3 regions of the Bradyrhizobium sp. 142 genome follow, and region 2 is predicted to be linked to each of the others. Evidence: predicted binding sites of a transcription regulator. Region 2 holds the regulator's gene; each other region holds the start of a gene.
The links. Region 2 encodes PhoB, which activates phosphate uptake and scavenging genes when phosphate is short. Its sites were predicted from a motif close to TGTCATNNANCTGTCAT; they were not measured.
Positions count from the first base shown of each region.

Region 1: IVA82_RS31995 (Orn/Lys/Arg decarboxylase N-terminal domain-containing protein) is a predicted target of PhoB. The motif match lies at 1,631-1,647, and genes of this name have one in related genera.
Region 3: ugpB (sn-glycerol-3-phosphate ABC transporter substrate-binding protein UgpB) is a predicted target of PhoB. The motif match lies at 1,958-1,974, and genes of this name have one in related genera.

Region 1 covers NZ_JADPKQ010000341.1:2,857-9,696, reverse strand. The annotation lists gene IVA82_RS32000 (xanthine dehydrogenase family protein molybdopterin-binding subunit) at 1-1,590, shown strand, start outside; gene IVA82_RS31995 (Orn/Lys/Arg decarboxylase N-terminal domain-containing protein) at 1,692-4,049, shown strand; gene IVA82_RS31990 (GNAT family N-acetyltransferase) at 4,056-4,634, shown strand; gene IVA82_RS31985 (hypothetical protein) at 4,638-4,850, opposite strand; gene IVA82_RS31980 (hydroxyacid dehydrogenase) at 5,086-6,135, opposite strand; gene IVA82_RS31975 (thiamine pyrophosphate-binding protein) at 6,404-6,840, shown strand, end outside.
Region 2 covers NZ_JADPKQ010000173.1:20,789-27,628, forward strand. The annotation lists gene pstA (phosphate ABC transporter permease PstA) at 1-265, shown strand, start outside; gene pstB (phosphate ABC transporter ATP-binding protein PstB) at 262-1,083, shown strand; gene phoU (phosphate signaling complex protein PhoU) at 1,095-1,811, shown strand; gene phoB (phosphate regulon transcriptional regulator PhoB) at 1,835-2,542, shown strand; gene IVA82_RS16280 (GcrA family cell cycle regulator) at 2,837-3,349, opposite strand; gene IVA82_RS16285 (aspartate aminotransferase family protein) at 3,801-5,009, shown strand; gene argF (ornithine carbamoyltransferase) at 5,009-5,944, shown strand; gene IVA82_RS16295 (Hsp33 family molecular chaperone) at 6,239-6,840, shown strand, end outside.
Region 3 covers NZ_JADPKQ010000414.1:83,170-90,009, reverse strand. The annotation lists gene IVA82_RS38540 (organic hydroperoxide resistance protein) at 1-205, shown strand, start outside; gene IVA82_RS38535 (CaiB/BaiF CoA-transferase family protein) at 394-1,614, shown strand; gene ugpB (sn-glycerol-3-phosphate ABC transporter substrate-binding protein UgpB) at 2,028-3,344, shown strand; gene ugpA (sn-glycerol-3-phosphate ABC transporter permease UgpA) at 3,395-4,276, shown strand; gene ugpE (sn-glycerol-3-phosphate ABC transporter permease UgpE) at 4,276-5,124, shown strand; gene IVA82_RS38515 (sn-glycerol-3-phosphate import ATP-binding protein UgpC) at 5,145-6,233, shown strand; gene IVA82_RS38510 (Hsp20 family protein) at 6,575-6,840, shown strand, end outside.

The sequences.
Region 1 (6,840 bases), on a different contig from region 2:
CAGGGCGTCCAGAACGTCCACAAATTTCTCTGCGCCGTGTTCGACAAGAAGCCGGATGATATCCGCGTGGTCTCGCCCTATGTCGGCGGCGCGTTCGGCTCCGGCCTGCGGCCGCAACACCAGGTGGTGCTGGCAACACTCGCCGCGCTCGCGCTAAAGCGGTCCGTTCGCGTCGTGCTGACGCGGCAGCAGATGTACGGGATCGGCTACCGTCCGATGACGATCGAGCGCGTCGGGCTCGGCGCAAAATCCGGCGGTACGCTCGACGCGGTCACGCACGAGGCCATCGCCGTCACCTCGCGCTACGAGGATTTTGCCCGCAACGACACCGGCTGGGCCGAACAGCTTTATAGGAGCCCCAACAGCAGTTTCTCCCACAAGCTGGTCCACCTCGATGTTGCCACGCCCTGCGACATGCGCGCACCAGGCGCCGCTTCCGGCGTCTGCGCGCTCGAATGCGCCATGGACGAACTCGCCGTCGCGCTCAAGCTCGACCCGATCGAACTGCGGCTGAATTGCTATTCGGATCGCGACCAGAGCGAAAACCTGCCCTACACCAGCAAGCAGCTGCGCGAATGCTACGCCCGCGGCGCGGAGGCCTTCGGCTGGAGCCGGCGCAATCCCGCGCCGCGTTCGATGCACGACGACCATGAGCTGGTCGGCTGGGGCATGGCGACAGGCGTGTGGGAAGCCCTCCAGATGCCGGTCGCAGTCCGTATCGCGCTGACGTCGAACGGCCATGCCGAGGTGTCTTGTGCCGCATCGGATATCGGCACCGGCACCTACACCGTCGTGGCGCAGGTTGCCGCCGATGCGCTCGGCCTGCCAATCGAGAACATCAGCGTCAGGCTTGCCGACTCTACCCTGCCGCAGGCGCCGGTCGAAGGCGGCTCCTGGATGGCCGCCTCGAGCGCACATGCGGTGCTCGCAGCGGCCGAGGAGGTGCGCAAGGAGCTGCTGAGCCTGGCCGGGAAAATGCCTGGCTCGCCGCTCGCCAACGCCGAGTTGGCCGATACGGTCCTGATCGACGGCAGCATTGCCAGGTCCAACGACAACAGCCGCGCGGTCTCGATCGCCGACGCGATGCGTCATGGCAATATCGAAACGATCGCGAAAGAGAAACTCAACCAGTTCGACGAAGACAAGAAGCACGCGCGCAATACCCATTCGGCAGTGTTCGCCGAGGTGAAGATCGATGAGCAGCTCGGCGTCATTCGCGTCACGCGGATCGTGAGCGCCGTCGCGGCCGGGCGGATCCTCAACACCATGACCGGCCGCAGCCAGATCATGGGCGGTGTTGTCTGGGGGATCGGGATGGCCTTGCACGAGGAAACGGTGATGGACCACCGCTTCGGCCGGATCATGAACGCGAACATCGCGGAGTACCACATCCCCGTGAATGCCGATGTTCACGACATCGACGTGATCTTCGTCGACGAGCCGGACGCGCACATCAACACACTTGGCGTCAAGGGGCTTGGCGAGATCGGCATCGTCGGCGTCCCTGCGGCCATTGCAAACGCCGTCTACCACGCCACCGGCAAGCGCATCCGCCGGTTCCCGATCACACTGGACAAGCTGCTTGGCTGAGCGCCGGTCATCCGGGCCGCATCCGACAGGCTCGATCCGCCGTCATCTGATTGTCATCGAATGTGCCGAGAGCTGTTTCCTTCGCACATTCGGGACATGACATGGACTATTTCAAGCGCTTCAACTTCCTGTTCGCCGCACCTGTGTTCGACGCCGACGATCTCGAAGGCGTCCGCTTCAACCAGATCATCGAGGAGATTCAGCGCTCCGGCTTCGAGGTGGTCCGGGCTCGCAAGCTGGAGGATGCCGAGATGGCCGTGCAGACCGATGCCGCGATCGGCTGCATGGTGATCGACTGGGGCAAGAAGGGCCTGGAGGGCAAGACCTCGTCGCTGATCAACCTGATGCGCCGCCGCGGACTCGACTTCCCAATCATCCTGCTGATCCGGCGCAAGCGTTTCGAGGATTTGCCGGTCGAGGTGCTCGATTTCATCGACGGCTATGTCTTCCTGTCCGAGGAAACGCCGACCTTCATCGCCAAAAACCTGATCAGCCGACTGAAGCAATATGCCGAGACGCTGAAGACGCCGTTCTTCGGCGCGCTGGTCGACTACGCCGAGGAAGGCAACCAGCTCTGGACCTGTCCGGGCCACAATGGCGGCGTATTCTACAATCGCAGCCCGATCGGGCGCGTCTTCGTCGAGCATCTCGGCGAGTCCGTGTTCCGCGACGACCTCGACAATTCCGTGCTCGACCTTGGCGACCTCCTCACCCATGAGGGCCCGGCGCTGAAGGCGCAAAAGGAAGCCGCCGCGATCTTCGGCGCGGAGAAGACCTATTTCGTGCTCAACGGCACCTCCACCTCGAACAAGATCGCGCTCGGCGCGCTCGTCACCGACGGCGACCTCGTGCTGTTCGACCGCAACAACCACAAGGCCGCCCATCACGGCGCGCTGATGATCAATGGCGGCGTCCCGGTCGACGTGCCGACTATCCGCAACGCCTGGGGCCTGATTGGCCCGATGCGCTGGGACGCGCTCGAGGAGAAAGCCTTACGCGAAGCGATCCGCAATCATCCGCTGGTCGAGGATCGCGACGCCTGGCGCAAGGAGCGTCCGTTCCGCGTCGCCGTCGTCGAGCAATGCACCTATGACGGCACGATCCACAGCGCCGAAATGATCTTGAAGCGCATCGGCCATCTCTGCGACTACATCCTGTTCGACGAGGCCTGGGCCGGCTTCATGAAATTCCACCCGCTCTATGCAGGCCGCTTCGCCATGGGGCTGGCGAACCTTCCCCCCGAAGCGCCCGGCATCATCGCGACGCAATCGACGCACAAGCAGCTCGCGAGCTTTTCGCAGGCCTCGCAGATCCACATTAAGGACCGCCATATCCGCGGCCAGAAACGGCGCGTCGAGCACCGCCGCTTCAACGAGAGTTTCATGCAGCACGCTTCGACCTCGCCGTTCTATCCGCTGTTCGCCTCGCTCGACGTCGGTGCGCAGATGATGAAGGGCCGCTCCGGCGAGGTTTTGTGGGACGATACGATCCGGCTCGGCATCGAGCTGCGCAAGAAGATCCGCGCCATGCGCCGGGAGTTCGAGGAGAAGGAGCAGAATCCCGACCGTCGCTGGTTCTTCGAACCCTTCGTTCCCGATCGTGTCGCCATTCCCGACGTCAGCCGCCCGGGCGCTGCGCATAACGTTGCCTGGGAGACGCTCTCCACCGACGAGCTCGCCACCAATCCCGCGCTGTGGCAGCTCTCGCCCGACAGCACCTGGCACGGCTTCCCTGGCCTCAGCGAGGGCTTTGCCACGACCGATCCGAACAAGCTGACGCTGCTCACCCCCGGCTTCGACCGCAGCACCGGCGCCTACGCCGAGCACGGCATTTCCGCGCCGGTCGTCGCGCAATATCTGCGCGAGAACCGCATCGTTCCCGAAAAGAACGACCTCAACTCGCTGCTCTTCCTGCTCACGCCGGGCGTCGAGGCGAGCAAGGCCGGCACGCTGATCTCGGGCCTCGTCGCCTTCAAGAAGCTGCATGACGACAATGCGCTTCTGGCTGACGCTATCCCCGAATTCTACCATTGGCGGCAGGCGCGCTATGCCGGCATGCGGCTGCGCGATCTCTGCGGCGAGATGCACCGCTTCTTCCGCGCCGCCGACGTCAGCGCGCTCCAATCGCGGCAGTTCATGCCCGAGCACATCCCGGAAATCGCGATGTCGCCGCGCGATGCCGCTCGCTTCCTGTTCCGCAACGACGTCGACTATTTGCCGATCGAGGCGATCGCGGGCCGCATCGCCACCACGCCTTTCGTGGTCTATCCGCCCGGCATCGCCACCATTGTGCCCGGCGAGCGGCTGACGGAGCGGGCAAAGCCCATGGTCGAATACCTCAAGATGTTCGAGGTATGCTTCAATATTTTTCCGGGCTTCGACGTCGAAATCCAGGGCGTCTACAAGGAGGTCGACGCCAACGGCCGCATCGGGCTCTATACGTATGTCGTTGCCGAGTAAGTGCCGATGAACGATGCAGCCGCAATGCGCGCGGATGACGAGCCGGTCCTGGTCCGGCCCTCACGCGAGGCCGATATCGAGGCGATGCTGGCGATCTACCGCCATCACGTCCGCAATGGGGTGCCCCGTGACGTCGAGGGAACCGGCGCGCCGGAGCCGGACGATTTGCGCGACCGGCGCAAGAACCTGAAGCAGACCCGCCTGCCGCACCTGGTCGCGACCTTTCGCGGTGAGGTGGTGGGTTACGCCTATGCAGTGCTGTTCCGCAAGCGCCCCGCCTATCGCTACACGGCCAAGCACTCGATCTATGTGCACCACGACTATCTCGGCCATGGTGTCGGACGCCTGCTGCTCCAGGAGTTGATCGACAACTGTGCCGCGGCCGGCTTCCGCCAGATGATCGGATATATCGATGCCGACAACGCGCCCTCGCTGGCGCTACACGAGAAGTTCGGCTTCGCGCGCGCCGGCTTGTTGTGCGGTGTCGCCTATCGCCACGGCCGCTGGTCCGACACCGTCATGATGCAGCGCTCGCTCGGCACCGGCGCAACCGCGCCGCCGCCGGCAACGGCTCCCGGCCGATAGGCTTCAGGACGGAAAATCGGCCGCTCTTATCTGGATGCGGTCGGCATGCAGGGACCAATGATGCAACGCCTGGTCCTTGCAGAACCTGGCCTTTGCCCGCTCCTTGGCTTCATCCTCATCGGAGGCGTCGATCTCGAGCGTGCCCTGGCACACCTCGATCTGCCGGCCGTACTCGCCGAGCACGTCCTTCATGAACCTGACGACATAAGTTGACATGGGACCTCCTGCTCTCCCCGGCGGCACTCTAATCCTGTTTAGCCTCGATGCGGGAGAGGGATTTTGACGCGGATCAAGGTCAGGCTGCGGTTCCAGCCCGCGTCATCCCGGGCGCGAGGAGCGCGAGCTAAGATGCGCAATTGCGCATCTGAGAATCCTCGGGCAGCTTGGACAATGGACAAATCATTCCGGGCTCGTGACTGCGTCGCGCCCCGGAATGACAATGTGGCTGTCCCTACCCCGGCATCACGCCGAACGCCTGCTTGAAACGCTCGGCGTATCGCGGCCAGACCTCGGGATTGATGATGCGCGGCGGGCGCTTGCCGTCCAGCGTGTCCAACACCTGTTCGGCGGCGATCCGGCCCATGTTCCGGCGCGCCTCGATGGTCACGCCTGCGGTGTGCGGGCTTGCCAGCACGTTGTCGAGTTGGAGCAGCGGATGCTCCGGCGGGGGCGGCTCCTTGGACCAGACGTCAAGGCCGGCGCCGGCGATGCGCTTGTCGCGCAACGCCTGGAGCAACGCATCCTCGTCGTGGATGAAGCCGCGCGCCGTGGTGATGAAATAGGCATGCGGCTGCATCAGTGCAAATTCGCGCACGCCGATCATGCCGCGGCTGCCCTTGTCGAGCGGACATGAGATCGAGACGAAATCGGCGCGGCGCAATAGCTCGTCGAGCTCGACCTTCTCCCCGCCCCGATTAGCCATGACCTCGGCCGTGAGGTACGGGTCATAGGCCAGCACCGTCATGCCGAGCAGGCCCTTGCACAGCGCGGCGATGCGGCGACCGACATTGCCGAGCCCGACGATGCCGACGGTCTTGCCCTCGACCTCGTTGCCGACCAGCTCGTTACGGTTGACGTCGCGCTCGCGGCGCAGGCGTCGGTCGGACTGGATGATGCGCTTGGATAGCGTCAGCATCATCGCCAGCGCGTGCTCGGCGACCGAATGGGCATTGCCTCCGGACTGGTTGACGACGAGCACGCCCGCATCCGTGCAGGCCGCGACGTCAACGGGGTCGAAGCCCGCGCCATTGCTGGAGACGAGCAGCAAGTTCGGCGTGCGCTTCAGGAAGGCGGCATCGACATGAAAATGCGGCGCGAGCTCGTCGCGGGCGGCGCCGATCTGGTAGACATGGGCCGCTTCGATGATCGGCAGATAGAAGTCTTCGAGGCTCTCGTTCTCGATGCGGTCGAGCCGGAGATCGGGCCGCGCCTTCAGGATGTCGATGTAGATCGGATTGGCCAGATATTTGACGTAGAAGACGCGCTTGCTGTTGACGGACATCAGGACCCTTCCGGCTCTCTCGAGGAGATCCGCAAGGCCAGCGCGTCGCGCCCCCTCCATGCGTCACTCCCGCTTCTTGTCGTTGCTACCACCTATGACATGGCGGCGCCGGCCACCGCAGGCGGTCAGGCGCAGATCACGGTGCCGGCCGGGACATGTTGACAATCCCGCTCGCTCCGTCAAGTTCGGCAGACCGCCGCGACGGCTAAGACGACGCCTAAGACAATGGCAAAGACCAAGAAGCACGCGCGGCTGAAGGGAGAACGCAATGGCGATTGCGGAACAGCAGGCCTCGCCCCAGGCGGCGCAGGCATCCGGCGACAAAACCTGGCACGGCATCGTCCTGCAAACCCTGAAGCGGAACGCGATCAGCCTGATCCCCTACGTGCCCGACCGCGTGCTGACGCCGCTGATCAAGAACCTGCATGCCGATCCCTCCTTCACCACCTTTGCCACCGCTCGCGAGGAAGAGGCGGTCGGCATCGTCTCGGGCGCCTGGATGGGCGGACGGCGCGGCGCGGTGCTGATGCAGACCTCCGGCTTTGCGACGCTCGCCAACGTGCTGGCTTCGCTCGCGGTGCCCTACCAGATCCCGCTGATCATGTTCGTCTCCGAGCGCGGCACGCTCGGCGAGTTCAATTACGGCCAGTCCCTGGTCTGCCGCACCATGCGCCCGGTGCTGGATTCACTGGCGCTGGAGCACCA
Region 2 (6,840 bases):
CCTCATCACCGGCGTGCTGCTGGCCACCGCCCGCGTCGCCGGCGAGACCGCGCCTTTGCTGTTCACCGCGCTGTCGAACCAGTTCTTCAGCCTGAGCCTGAACAAGACGATGGCCAACCTGCCGGTCACCATCAACAACTTCGTGCAGAGCCCCTATGCCTACTGGAAGCAGCTGGCCTGGAGTGGGGCGCTGCTCATCACGCTGACCGTTCTTGCCCTGAATATTGGCGCGCGCATCCTTGGCGCCGAGAGGACCGCAAAATGAGTGATCTGTCCGTATCCATGAGCGCGTCCGGCGGCCTGCCCCAGGCGCCGGTGCTGCCCGAGGCGCCCCCCAAGGTGACGGTGCGCAAGCTGAACTTCTATTACGGCGAGCACCATGCGCTGAAGAACATCGACCTGACGCTCGGCACCAACCGCGTTACGGCGTTCATCGGCCCGTCGGGCTGCGGCAAGTCGACCCTGCTGCGCATCTTCAACCGGATGTATGATCTGTATCCCGGCCAGCGCGCCACCGGACAGCTCATGCTCGACCAGACCAACATTCTCGATCCCCGGCTCGACCTCAACCTGCTGCGCGCACGCGTCGGCATGGTGTTCCAGAAGCCGACGCCGTTCCCAATGACGATCTACGAGAACATCGCCTTCGGCATCCGCCTCTATGAGAGGATCTCGAAATCCGAGATGGACGACCGGGTCGAGAAGGCGCTGCGCGGCGGCGCGCTCTGGAACGAGGTCAAGGACAAGCTCAACGCCTCGGGCCTGTCGCTCTCCGGCGGCCAGCAGCAGCGCCTCTGCATCGCCCGCACGGTCGCGGTGCGGCCCGAGGTGATCCTGTTCGACGAGCCCTGCTCGGCGCTGGACCCGATCTCGACCGCCAAGGTCGAGGAGCTGATCCAGGAGCTCTCCGAGAACTACACGATCGCGATCGTCACCCACAACATGCAGCAGGCGGCCCGCGTCTCCGACAAGACCGCCTTCATGTATCTCGGTGAATTGATCGAGTTCGACGACACCAGCAGGATCTTCACGTCACCGAGCGATCGGCGTACGCAGGATTACATCACCGGCCGGTTCGGCTGAGGAGACGGGACATGGTTTCTGAACATACCGCAAAGGCGTTCGACACCGACCTCCAGGAGCTCACCCGGCTGGTCGCCGAGATGGGCGGGATTGCCGAGCGCATGATCGTGGAGTCCGTCGATGCGCTGATCCGGCGCGACGTCGCGCTCGGTCAGCGCGTCGTCACCATCGACGCCGAGCTCGACATCCTCCAGAGGCGCATCGAGGAGCGTGCGGTGCTCACCATCGCTCGCCGCCAGCCGATGGCGGTTGACCTGCGCGAGATCGTCGGCGCCATGCGCGTTGCGACCGATCTCGAGCGCATTGGCGACCTCGCCAAGAACATGGGCAAGCGCGTCGCGGCGCTGGAGACGGACTTCCATCCGCTGAAGCTGTTCCGCGGCCTGGAACACATGACCGACCTCGTGCAGCAGCAGGTCAAATCGGTGCTGGACGCCTATGCCGCGCATGATCTGCCGGCGGCGATGGCGGTGTGGAAGGGCGACGAGGAAGTCGATGCCATCTGCACCTCGCTGTTCCGCGAACTCCTCACCTACATGATGGAAGATCCACGCAACATCTCGTTCTGCATCCACCTGATGTTCTGCGCCAAGAACATCGAGCGCATCGGCGACCACGCCACCAACATTGCCGAGACCGTGTTCTACATGATCGAGGGTCAGGCCATCACCGACAAGCGGCCGAAGGGCGACATGACGACCTTCGCCACCACGGTTCCGAATACCTAAAGACTCAAGGGAGCAACGAGCCCATGGGCGCACGCATTATGGTGGTTGAGGACGAGGAAGCTCTGACAGAGCTTCTCCGCTACAACCTCGAAGGCGACGGCTATGACGTCGAGACGGTGATGCGCGGCGACGACGCCGACACCCGCCTCAAGGAGCATATCCCCGACCTGATCGTGCTCGACTGGATGCTGCCGGGGTTGTCCGGCATCGAGCTGTGCCGGCGGCTTCGCACCCGGCCCGAGACCAAGCAGCTCCCGATCATCATGCTCACCGCCCGCGGCGAGGAGAGCGAGCGGGTGCGGGGATTGGCGACCGGCGCCGACGACTACATCGTCAAGCCGTTCTCGGTGCCGGAGCTCCTGGCGCGGGTGAAGGGCCTGCTCAGGCGCGCAAGCCCGGAGCGGCTTGCCACCGTGCTCGCCTTTGGCGACATCGAACTCGATCGCGACAAACGTCGCGTCGCGCGCTCAGGCCGTCCGATTGATCTTGGTCCGACCGAATATCGTCTGCTGGAGTTCTTCCTGGAGCACCCCGGCCGGGTGTTCTCGCGCGAGCAGCTGCTCGACAGCGTCTGGGGCCGCGACATCTATATCGACGAGCGTACCGTCGACGTGCACATCGGCCGCCTTCGCAAGCTGCTCAATCTCGGCCGCGAGCAGGACCCCATCCGCACCGTCCGCGGCGCCGGTTACGCACTGGACGATCGTTTTGCGAAAGCGGAGCAGGCGTAGGCCTTTGCGAGCTGATTTAGCGAGCTGCCGCTACACTCTCAGCCGTCGTCCCGGACAAGCGTAACGTTTGCAACGCGCAGCGTTGTCCAGAGCGGAGCGCAGATCCCGGACCCATAGCCACAGGGAGTGGTTGTTGCGCAAAAAAGGTAACTCCGAGTCCCCGTAACCACATCTTGCGGTGGCCATGGATCCCGGATCTGCGCGCGCTTGAGGCGCGCTTGTCCGGGAGACACTGAGTGATTTGCGCGGTCATCGTGTGACGGCGCTATCCTTGCAGTCAGCTAATCCGCCAGCTTACCGCGGCCCGGGCTTGGACGGTGCACGCCTGCGGTCCGCCGCCGGCTGGTACGCGACGCGCGAGTGCTGGGCGCAATAGGGCAGGCCGGACAGCGCCCTGCCGCCGCAGAAGAAGAAATCGGGGCTCGAGGGATCGCCGACCGGCCAGTGACAGGTCGCCTCGTTCAATTCCAGCAACGACAGCCGCTGGCTCATCGGCACCACGTTGTCGTAGGTGACCGGATCCGGCTCCACCTCGACCTCGAAGGCCTGCGCCAGCGCCGTATTGCCGCGCGAGATCGGACGGTTCACCCGCATCATGTGCTGCGCCGGGCGCGCCTTGCGCGGCCGGGGAGCAGCGGATGAAGGGCTCTTGGCGCGGCCGGACAGGCCGAGCCGGTGCACCTTTCCGATCACGGCGTTGCGGGTCACATTGCCGAGCTCCGCCGCGATCTGGCTGGCCGAAAGTCCGGCCTCCCAGAGCTTCTTCAGCTGCTCGACGCGATCATCCGACCAGGTCAAAACCGTCATTGCACCCTTTCCCTCGCTGCGCGCCTGCCATACCGGCTCACAGCGAATGCCTAAGCTTTGAAAAACCCGTGCCGCCAGAATCCCTTAAGGCTCGCCGGGCGCACCAGATGCGCCCGAACGTTTACGCCGGTACATGAGGACTTAGAGATCAGAACCGCTGCACGAGATGTCGTATCTGACAAGCCAAACGCTACAATATGGCGTGACTCACGCGCAAGAGTCCGCCGACTCGCTTCCACATGTTCCGTGGCTAAAACTCGCAAAATCGGCACCGCAAGACTACGGATTCAGCGTTTCGCGAGGCTTTCCGGGCGGCATTGACACCGGTTTTACCAAGCATAAGATAGTACTACGTGCCGCCCTTAAAAGGCGGCACGTTTCGTTTTTCGGGCCGGTCAATGGTGCGCTGCGTAAGCGCGTTGAGGCCGGCCTCAACATCCAAGTGACCGTCATGACCAACAGCGCCGCGCCGCATCTGCTTCCCGTTTTCGCCAGGGCCGACCTTGGTTTCGAGCGCGGTGAAGGCTGCTGGCTGATCGCAACCAACGGCGAGCGTTACCTCGATTTCACCTCCGGCGTCGCTGTGAATGCGCTCGGCCATGCCCATCCGGCGCTGGTCAAGGCGTTGCAGGAGCAGGCGACGAAACTCTGGCACATGTCGAACCTGTTCCAGAGCCCCGACGGCGAGCGGCTGGCGGCACGTCTGTGCAATGAGAGCTTCGCGGACTTCGTGTTCTTCTGCAATTCCGGCGCCGAGGCAATGGAATGCGTGATCAAGATCGTGCGCCGCTTTCACGCCGCAAAGGGCCATCCCGACCGCTACCGCATGATCACGTTTGAAGGCGCGTTCCACGGCCGCACGCTTGCGACGCTGGCTGCGACCGGCTCGGCCAAATATCTCGAAGGCTTCGGTCCGCCGATGGAGGGGTTCGACCAGGTGCCGCATGGCGACCTCGATGCCGTCAAGAAGGCGATCGGTCCGCAGACCGCGGGCATCCTGATCGAGCCGATCCAGGGCGAGGGTGGTGTGCGTTCGGCCACGCCGGCGTTTCTCAGGGCGCTGCGCCAGCTTTGCGACGAACGCGGCCTGTTGCTTGCGTTCGACGAGGTGCAGACCGGCATGGGCCGCACCGGCGATCTCTTCGCCCATCGTCGCCTCGGCGTCACGCCCGACGTGATGTCGTTGGCGAAAGCGCTCGGCGGCGGCTTCCCGATCGGCGCGTGCCTGGCGACCGCGGAAGCGGCGTCCGGCATGACCCCGGGCTCGCACGGCTCGACCTTCGGCGGCAATCCACTCGCGGTCTCCGCCGCCAATGCAGTGCTCGACGTCATGCTCAATCCCGGCTTCTTCGATCATGTGCAGAAGATGTCGCTGCTGCTCAAGCAGAAGCTCGCGTCCGTGATCGACCGCCATGGCGACGTCGTCAGCGAAGTCCGCGGCGAGGGCTTGCTGATCGGCATCAAGGCCGTGGTGCCATCCGGCGATCTGGTTGCGGCGCTGCGCGATGAAAAGCTCCTGACCGTCGGCGCCGGCGATAATGTCGTGCGTTTCCTGCCGCCTTTGATCGTTACCGAGGTCGAGATCGAAGACAGCGTTGCCCGGCTCGAACGCGCCTGTGCCGCGATTTCGGCGGGCCAAACCAAGCGGGCGGCAAGCTGATGAGCAAGACGGCCAACAAGACCCCAAAGCACTTCCTCGATATCGACGAGCTGCCGCTATCGGAGCTCAAGAGCATGCTCGCCGCCTCCTCCGCGATGAAGGCGAAGCAGAAGGCGCATCAGCCGGTCAAGCCGCTCGAAGGCAAGACGCTGGCGATGATCTTCGAACGCCCGTCGACGCGGACGCGGGTGTCGTTCGATGTCGCCATGCGCCAGCTCGGCGGCGAGCCCATTATGCTCACGGGTGCCGAGATGCAGCTCGGTCGGGGCGAGACCATCGCCGACACCGCGCGCGTGTTGTCGCGCTATGTCGACGCCATCATGATCCGCATCCTCAACCACGATGCGCTGCTCGAGCTTGCGGCCAACGCGACCGTGCCCGTCATCAACGGCCTGACGCGGCGCTCGCATCCCTGCCAGGTGATGGCCGACCTCATGACATATGAGGAGCATCGCGGCCCGATCGAGGGCAAGACGGTGGCATGGACCGGCGACGACAACAACGTGCTGGCGTCCTGGGCCCATGCCGCCGAGCGTTTCAAGTTCCAGCTCAATGTGGCAACGCCGCCGGAGCTCGCGCCGAAGAAGGCAATGCGTGACTGGATCAAGACGACCGGCGCCCCAATCATGCTCGGTACCGATGCGGAAGCCGCGGTGCGCGGCGCCGATTGCGTCGTCACCGACACCTGGGTGTCGATGGGTGACAAGGAAGGCGAGCACCGTCACAACGTGCTCAAGCCCTATCAGGTCAACGCCAAGCTGATGTCGCTGGCCAAGCCCGATGCGCTGTTCATGCACTGTCTGCCCGCCCATCGCGGCGAGGAGGTCACTGACGAGGTGATCGACGGCCCGCAATCGGTCGTGTTCGACGAGGCCGAAAACCGCCTGCACGCGCAGAAGGGCATCCTGGCCTGGTGCTTCGACGCGGTGAAATAGGTATGCGCTAGCGTTTTTTGCCGGCCATAAACGCCACTCGTCGTCCCGGACAAGCGCGCCAGAAGCGCGCGCCGATCCGGGACCCATACCGCGTGATCTATCTTGTGGCAGACTGGAGAAGGCTGATGTGCTTCGCCAAACCCAAGCCTGTGGCGATGGGTCCCGGATCTGCGCTTGCGCTTGTCCGGGACGACATCGAGTTTGAAATTGCTTCGTAGATCTCAACTCGAATCCGGAACACGCTACTCAACTGCCCCCTTCCAATCCACCTCTTCCGACCCCAGATAGAGCGCCATGGTTTCCCAATCCCCTGACATGAAAACCAGGCCCGAAGGCCCGGTTCGCGCGCCATCGGCGGTTCCGATCGATGACGCCGTGCTGCCCTACGAGATCGACGCACTCGACGTGCGCGGGCGCCTGGTGCGGCTCGGCTCGGCGCTCGATGAGATCCTCACCAAGCACGACTATCCCGCCCCGGTCGGCAAGCTGCTCGGCGAAGCCATCGTGCTGACGACGCTGCTTGGTTCAGCGCTGAAGTTCGAGGGCCGCTTCATCCTGCAGGCCCAGACCGACGGCCCGGTGTCGTTCCTGGTGGTGGATTATAAGGCGCCGGATCATTTGCGCGCCTATGCCCGCTATGACGCCGCGCGCCTTGGCGATGCACGTGACTCCGGCTCGCTGCTCGGGCGCGGCCATCTTGCCATGACCGTCGACCAGGGTCCCGACATGAGCCGCTACCAGGGCCTGGTCGCGCTCGACGGTGGCAGCCTGGAAGACGCCGCCCACGAATATTTTCTGCGTTCCGAGCAGATTCCGACGCGCGTCCGCCTCGCCGTCGGCGAGGAGTGGCGCTCGAACGATGGCGGCAAGCACCGCTGGCGCGCCGGCGGCATGCT
Region 3 (6,840 bases), on a different contig from region 2:
GGTGCCGGCCGACGCCTCCGTCACCTCGACCGTCGGTATCGGCCCGCGTTCGGCCGGCGGATTCGGTCTCGACATCGATCTTTCCGTCTCGCTGCCTGGCCTTGCCCGTGCGGAAGCCGAGGCCCTGGTCGAGAAGGCTCACCAAGTGTGCCCCTATTCCAATGCCACCCGCGGCAATGTCGACGTCCGCCTGACCGTCGTCTGATCGGAACGGCGGATTGGCTGGCCCGGGATCCCCCTCGGGCCGGCCATTCCGTTTGATTGCCGATCGATTTGCCACGCCGCGGGATTGATGTGCGGCGGCGCATGAGGCCCCACGTTCGGGGCCATTGCTGGCGTGCACGAACCTCGCTAGGCCTTCTGATCAACAATCGACACAGGGGAAGCGAAGGCATGAGTTCTGAAGCCGCGGGTTCTGAAACCGCTATGGGCGCGATGAGCGGACTGCGCGTCATCGATCTCACGCGCGTGCTCGGCGGCCCCTACTGCACCCAGATCCTCGCCGACCACGGCGCCGACGTGATCAAGGTCGAGCCGCCCGCCGGCGACGAGGTACGCGACTGGGGTCCTCCCTTCCACGAGGAAGACGCGGCCTATTTCGTCGGCATCAACCGCAACAAGCGCTCGATCGGCCTCGACCTCGCCTCCGAGGGCGGCCGTATCGTGCTGCTCAAGATGCTGGAGACGGCCGACGTCCTGATCGAGAATTTCAAGCCGGGTACGCTGGAGAAATGGGGCATCGGCAACGAGGTGCTGCGCAAAAAATTCCCGCGCCTCGTGCATTGCCGGATCTGCGGTTTCGGTGCCGACGGCCCGCGCGGCGGCAATCCCGGCTATGACGCCATCATCCAGGCCATGACCGGCATGATCGCGGCGACCGGCTCGCCCGAGAGCGGGCCGATGCGGATCGGCGTGCCGCTGGTCGACATCACCACCGGGCTCTATGCGGCGATCGGCATCCTGATGGCGCTGTCGGAACGGCAGCGCTCCGGCCAGGGCCAGTTCCTGGAGACGACGCTGTACGAGACCGGCCTTGCCATCATGCATCCGCACACCGCGAACTATTTCATGCATGGCAAGCCGCCGGGCCTGACCGGCAACGAGCATCCCAACCTCGTGCCCTACGCGATCTTCCCGACCAAGACCGACGACATCTTCATCGGCGTCGGCAATGACGGCACCTTCCGCAAGCTCGCCAAGGAGATCGGCAAGCCCGAGCTCGGCACCGATCCGCGCTTTGCCCGCAACAAGGACCGCATCGCCAATCGCGAGGCGCTGCGCGCCGAGCTCGCCGCGGTGTTCAGCCAGCACGAGGCCGAGCCGCTGTGCGATCGCCTGCTCGCCGCAGGCCTGCCCGCAGGTCCCGTGCAAAAGATCGACCAGGCATTGACCAACCCGCACACGATCCACCGCGGCGATGTCATCGAGAAGGATTGGTACAAGGGCGTCGCCTCACCGATCCGGCTCGATCGCAGCAAGCCGAGCCTGCGCCGCCTGCCGCCGAAATTCAGCCAGCATGCCGCCGAAGTGCTGGGCGAGTTAGGGTATTCCAGCGCCGAGATCGACGCGATGGTCGAGAAGGGCACCGTCTGCGGACCCGAGCGCAAGCGGTAGGGGCAGCGACGAGAGCGAGGTCGAGCGGCAATGGCAATGCGCTCCCTCCCTCGCTTGCGGGGGAGGGTTGGGGAGAGGGTGTCTCCGCAACGGGGCAATCCCCAAGCGGGGAAAGCCCTCATCCGGCGCTCCACGCCGACCTCTCCCGCAAGCGGGAGAGGCTTTCGAGCCCGCGGCCCGCTCGTCAGCCTCAGCCTTGGCTGCTGCAATCCAGCAATCGCCCAGCCATGCTGCGGCGCGGGCGCGAGTGTGCACCGCGAACGGATGACGTTGTCCCGCGCCTTCGCCTAATTGACGGCTTCCCTTTTCCAGCGCTTGCCGCTTTCGTTTCGGCCGCTTACACAGTCATGTGAACGTCATATGGCGCTGCTAGCGCAAGCGATCAATTTTGACGGCCCAAGGGAGGTTTCTTGATGGCTCTTCGACACTTTGGTGCGGCTGCCGCTGTTGCAGTCACTTTCGGTTTGGGCGCCTCGCCGGCCTTGGCCGTGACTGAAATTCAGTGGTGGCACGCGATGACCGGCGCCAACAACGACGTCATCGTCAAGCTCGCGACTGACTTCAACGCGGCGCAGAGCGACTACAAGGTCATCCCGACCTACAAGGGCAACTACCCCGACACGATGAACGCGGGCATCGCGGCGTTCCGCGCCGGCAACGCGCCGCACATCATGCAGGTGTTCGAAGTCGGCACCGCGACCATGATGGCCGCGACCGGCGCGGTGAAGCCCGTTTACAAACTGATGGCCGAGGCCGGCGAGAAGTTCGATCCCAAGATCTACCTGCCGGCCATTACCGGCTACTATTCGACCTCGAAGGGCGAGATGCTGTCGTTCCCCTTCAACTCGTCCTCGACCGTGATGTGGGTCAATCTCGACGAGCTGAAGAAGGCGAACGTCGAGATCCCGAAGACCTGGCCTGAAACGTTCGAGGCCGCCAAGAAGCTGAAGGCTGCCGGTCACGACACCTGCGGCTTCTCCGGCTCCTGGATCACCTGGGTCAATCTCGAGCAGCTCTCCGCCTGGCACAACATGCCGCTCGCCAGCAAGGCCAACGGCCTCGACGGCTTCGACACTGTGCTGGAGTTCAACGGACCGCTCCAGGTCAAGCACCTCGAAACCCTGGTCGAGCTCCAGAAGAACAAGACCTACGACTATGCCGGGCGCACCAACACCGGTGAAGGCCGCTTCACCTCCGGCGAATGCCCGATCTATCTGACCTCGTCGGCGTTCTTCGGCAACGTCAAGGCGCAGGCCAAGTTCAACTTCACCGCGGTGCCGATGCCGTATTATCCGGACGTCAAGGGCGCACCGCAGAACTCGATCATCGGCGGCGCCTCGCTCTGGGTGATGGGCGGCAAGTCGGCCGACGAATACAAGGGCGTCGCGAAATTCCTGACCTTCCTCTCCGATACCGATCGCCAGGTCTACATCCACAAGGCCTCGGGCTATCTGCCGATCACCAAGGCGGCCTACGCCAAGGCGAAGGCAGAAGGCTTCTACAAGGACCAGCCCTATCTCGAGACCCCGCTGCTCGAGCTGACCAACAAGGAGCCGACCGAAAACTCGCGTGGTCTGCGCCTCGGCAACATGGTTCAGCTCCGTGACGTCTGGTCGGAAGAGATCGAGCAGGCGCTGGCCGGCAAGAAGACTGCCAAGCAGGCGCTCGACGCAGCGGTCGAGCGCGGCAACACGATGCTGCGGCAGTTTGAAAAGACCGCCGTCAAGTGAGGCAATGAGCGGCAGGCCACGCATTCGCGGCCTGCCGCTCTGCTGACATCATGCAAAAGCAAGCCATTTTCCAAGCAAAGCTATTGCCCTATGCGCTGGTTGCGCCGCAGCTCGCGATTGTCCTGATTTTCTTTTACTGGCCGGCCTTGCAGGCGGTGATCCAATCCTTCCTGCTCCAGGACGCCTTCGGCCTGTCGACGACCTTCGTCTGGATCGAGAACTATCTCGACCTGTTCAGGGATCCTGCCTATTTCGCGGCGATCGTCCGGACCTTCTTCTTCTCGTTCGCCATCGCCGTCTCGTCGCTGTCGTTTGCGCTGCTGCTCGCGGTGATGGCGGACAAGCCGCTGCGCGGCTCGATGCTCTACCGCACGCTGCTGATCTGGCCCTATGCGGTCGCCCCGCCCGTCGTCGGCGTGCTCTGGATCTTCATGCTGCATCCCTCGCTCGGCGTGCTCTCGCGCTATCTGCGTGCGATGGGTGTCGACTGGAATCCGCTGCTCGACGGCGACCAGGCCGCGGCCCTGATCATCCTCGCCGCCGCGTGGAAGCAGATCTCCTATAATTTCCTGTTCTTCCTCGCCGGCCTGCAAGCGATTCCGAAGAGCGTGCTCGAGGCCGCCGCGATCGACGGTGCGCGCCCGATGCGGCGGTTCTGGACCGTGACCTTCCCGCTGCTGTCGCCGACCATCTTCTTCCTGCTGGTCGTCAACATCGTCTACGCCTTCTTCGATACCTTCGGCATCATCGACACCATGACCCGCGGTGGGCCCGGAACGTCGACGGTGACGCTGGTCTACAAGGTGTATTCCGACGGCCTGCTCGGCGGCAATCTGGGCAGCTCCGCGGCGCAATCGGTGATCCTGATGGTCATGGTCATCGTGCTGACGGGAATCCAGTTCCGCTTCGTCGAACGCAAGGTGACCTACTGATGGTCGAGGAAGAGGGCTTCAGGCGCTTCGTCGCCCACATCATCCTGTGGATCGGAATCGCGATCGTCGCCTTTCCGGTCTACATCGCGATCATCGCCTCGACCCAGGACAACGCGCTGATCGCCAACGGGCAGATGTCGCTGTTGCCGGGCGGCCATTTCTTCGAGGTCTACTACCAGACCATCTTCGTCGGCACGAGCGGCTCGACCCGCGAGCCCGTCGGCAACATGATGCTGAACTCGCTGGTGATGGCGCTGGCGATCGCAATCGGCAAGATCGCGATTTCGATCATTTCGGCCTATGCGATCGTCTATTTCCGCTTTCCGTTCCGGATGCCGATCTTCTGGATCATCTTCATCACCCTGATGCTGCCGGTCGAGGTGCGCATCTATCCGACCTACAAGATCGTCGCCGACCTGCACATGCTCGACAGCTATGCCGGCCTGTCGCTGCCGCTGATTGCGTCGGCCACCGCGACGCTGCTGTTCCGGCAATTCTTCATGACCGTGCCGGACGAGCTTTTGGAAGCCTCGCGCATCGACGGCGCCGGTCCGTTCCGCTTCTTCTGGGATACGCTGCTGCCGCTGTCGCGCACCAACATGGCGGCGCTGTTCGTGATCCTCTTCATCCTCGGCTGGAATCAATATCTCTGGCCGCTGCTGATCACCACCCGCGACGACATGCAGACCATCCAGGTCGGCATCCGCAAGATGATCACCACCACCGATGCGCTGACCGAATGGCCGATCGTGATGGCGACCGCCGTGCTGGCGATGCTGCCGCCGGTGTTCGTCGTGGTCGTCATGCAGAAACTGTTCGTGCGCGGACTGGTCGAGACGGAAAAGTAGGTTCTTGGAAGTGAGTTTTTATGGCTAACGTCACCCTGCGCAACGTGCGCAAGACCTATCCCGGCGGCTTCGAGGCCATCAAGGGCGTCAACGTCGACGTCGCCGACGGGCAGTTCTGCGTGCTGGTCGGCCCCTCCGGCTGCGGCAAGTCGACCCTGCTGCGCATGGTCGCGGGCCTCGAAACGGTCACCGGCGGCGAGATTGACATCGGCGGCCGCGTCGTTAACCAGGTCGAGCCCGCCGATCGCGACATCGCGATGGTGTTCCAGAACTACGCGCTCTATCCGCATATGAGCGTCTACAACAACATGGCTTACGGCCTGCGCAACCGCGGCATGAAGGAGGCCGAGATCAAGACCCGCGTCGAGGAGGCCGCGCGCGTGCTCGAGCTGACATCGATGCTGGAGCGCAAGCCGCGCCAGCTCTCCGGCGGCCAGCGCCAGCGCGTCGCCATGGGCCGCGCCATCGTGCGCCAGCCAAAAGTGTTTCTGTTCGACGAGCCGCTCTCCAATCTCGACGCAAAACTGCGCATCGCGATGCGGGTCGAGATCCGCAAACTGCAGCGCCGGCTGAACACGACGTCGATCTACGTGACCCACGACCAGCTCGAGGCAATGACGCTCGCCGACGTTCTCGTGGTGATGAATGGCGGACAGGTTGAGCAGGTCGGCAATCCGCTGGCGATCTACGAGAAGCCGGCGACCACCTTCGTCGCCTCCTTCATCGGGGCACCGCCGATGAATTTGATGTCGATCCGCCAGGACGAGATCGCCTCGCAACTCGGCGATGGCCGCGCGAGCGAGGCCGGCATTCTCGGCATCCGTCCGGAAGATTTCGTCATCACCGACCAGACGCCGGCCGGCGGGATCGCGCTGCCGCTGACCGTGGAGGCTATCGAGCGCGTCGGCGCCGAGACCTTCATCTACGGCGCGCGGGCGCAGGACGAGCAGCGCATCGCTGCCAATCCCGGCGAGCTGCCGCCGGGCGAGGTCATCGTCCGGATTCCCGGAACCGAAGCCCCGGCCATTGGCGAGAAGATCCGCGTCGCAGCGGTGCGGGCGAAGCTGCATCTGTTCAGCGGCGACGGGCGGACCCGGATCGAAATCTGACCCGTTCCGAAGGGCCGGCAAACAAAAGCGCGAAAACAACACCATGCACAGTAGCAGCGGGTTTGTTTTCGTTGAGATAAATCGTCCGCCAATCCGTCATGCCCGGGCTTGTCCCGGGGCATCCACGTTCTTGGGTGCTTTGTGTCGCGAAGGTCGTGGATGGCCGGGACAGGCCCCGCCATGACGATGTGGAAATGTAGGCGCGATGGTCCCGAAACCACGATCCACAGCCCCTCCGCTACGTCCTTGAACTGACACGGGGATATGACCATATTGCTGACCAAGGGGTGCCTCTACGGGCCCTGAAACGCCAAAGTCGCTTCGAGAGGACTTTGTAAACTATGTCTCGTGTTCCCACGCTTTCCAGCCCGTTCCTTCTGGGCTTCGACGAGATTGAGCGCGTGCTCGATCGCGTCGTCAAAGGCGCCGACGGTTACCCTCCCTACAATATCGAGAGGTGCGACCGATCGGAGGGCCAGCCCGAGCGGTTGCGCATCACGCTGGCGGTCGCCGGATTCACCCGCGACCAACTCGATGTAACCATTGAGGAAAACCAGCTCGTGATTCGCGGGCGGCAGCAGGACGACAAGACCCGGCAATACATCCA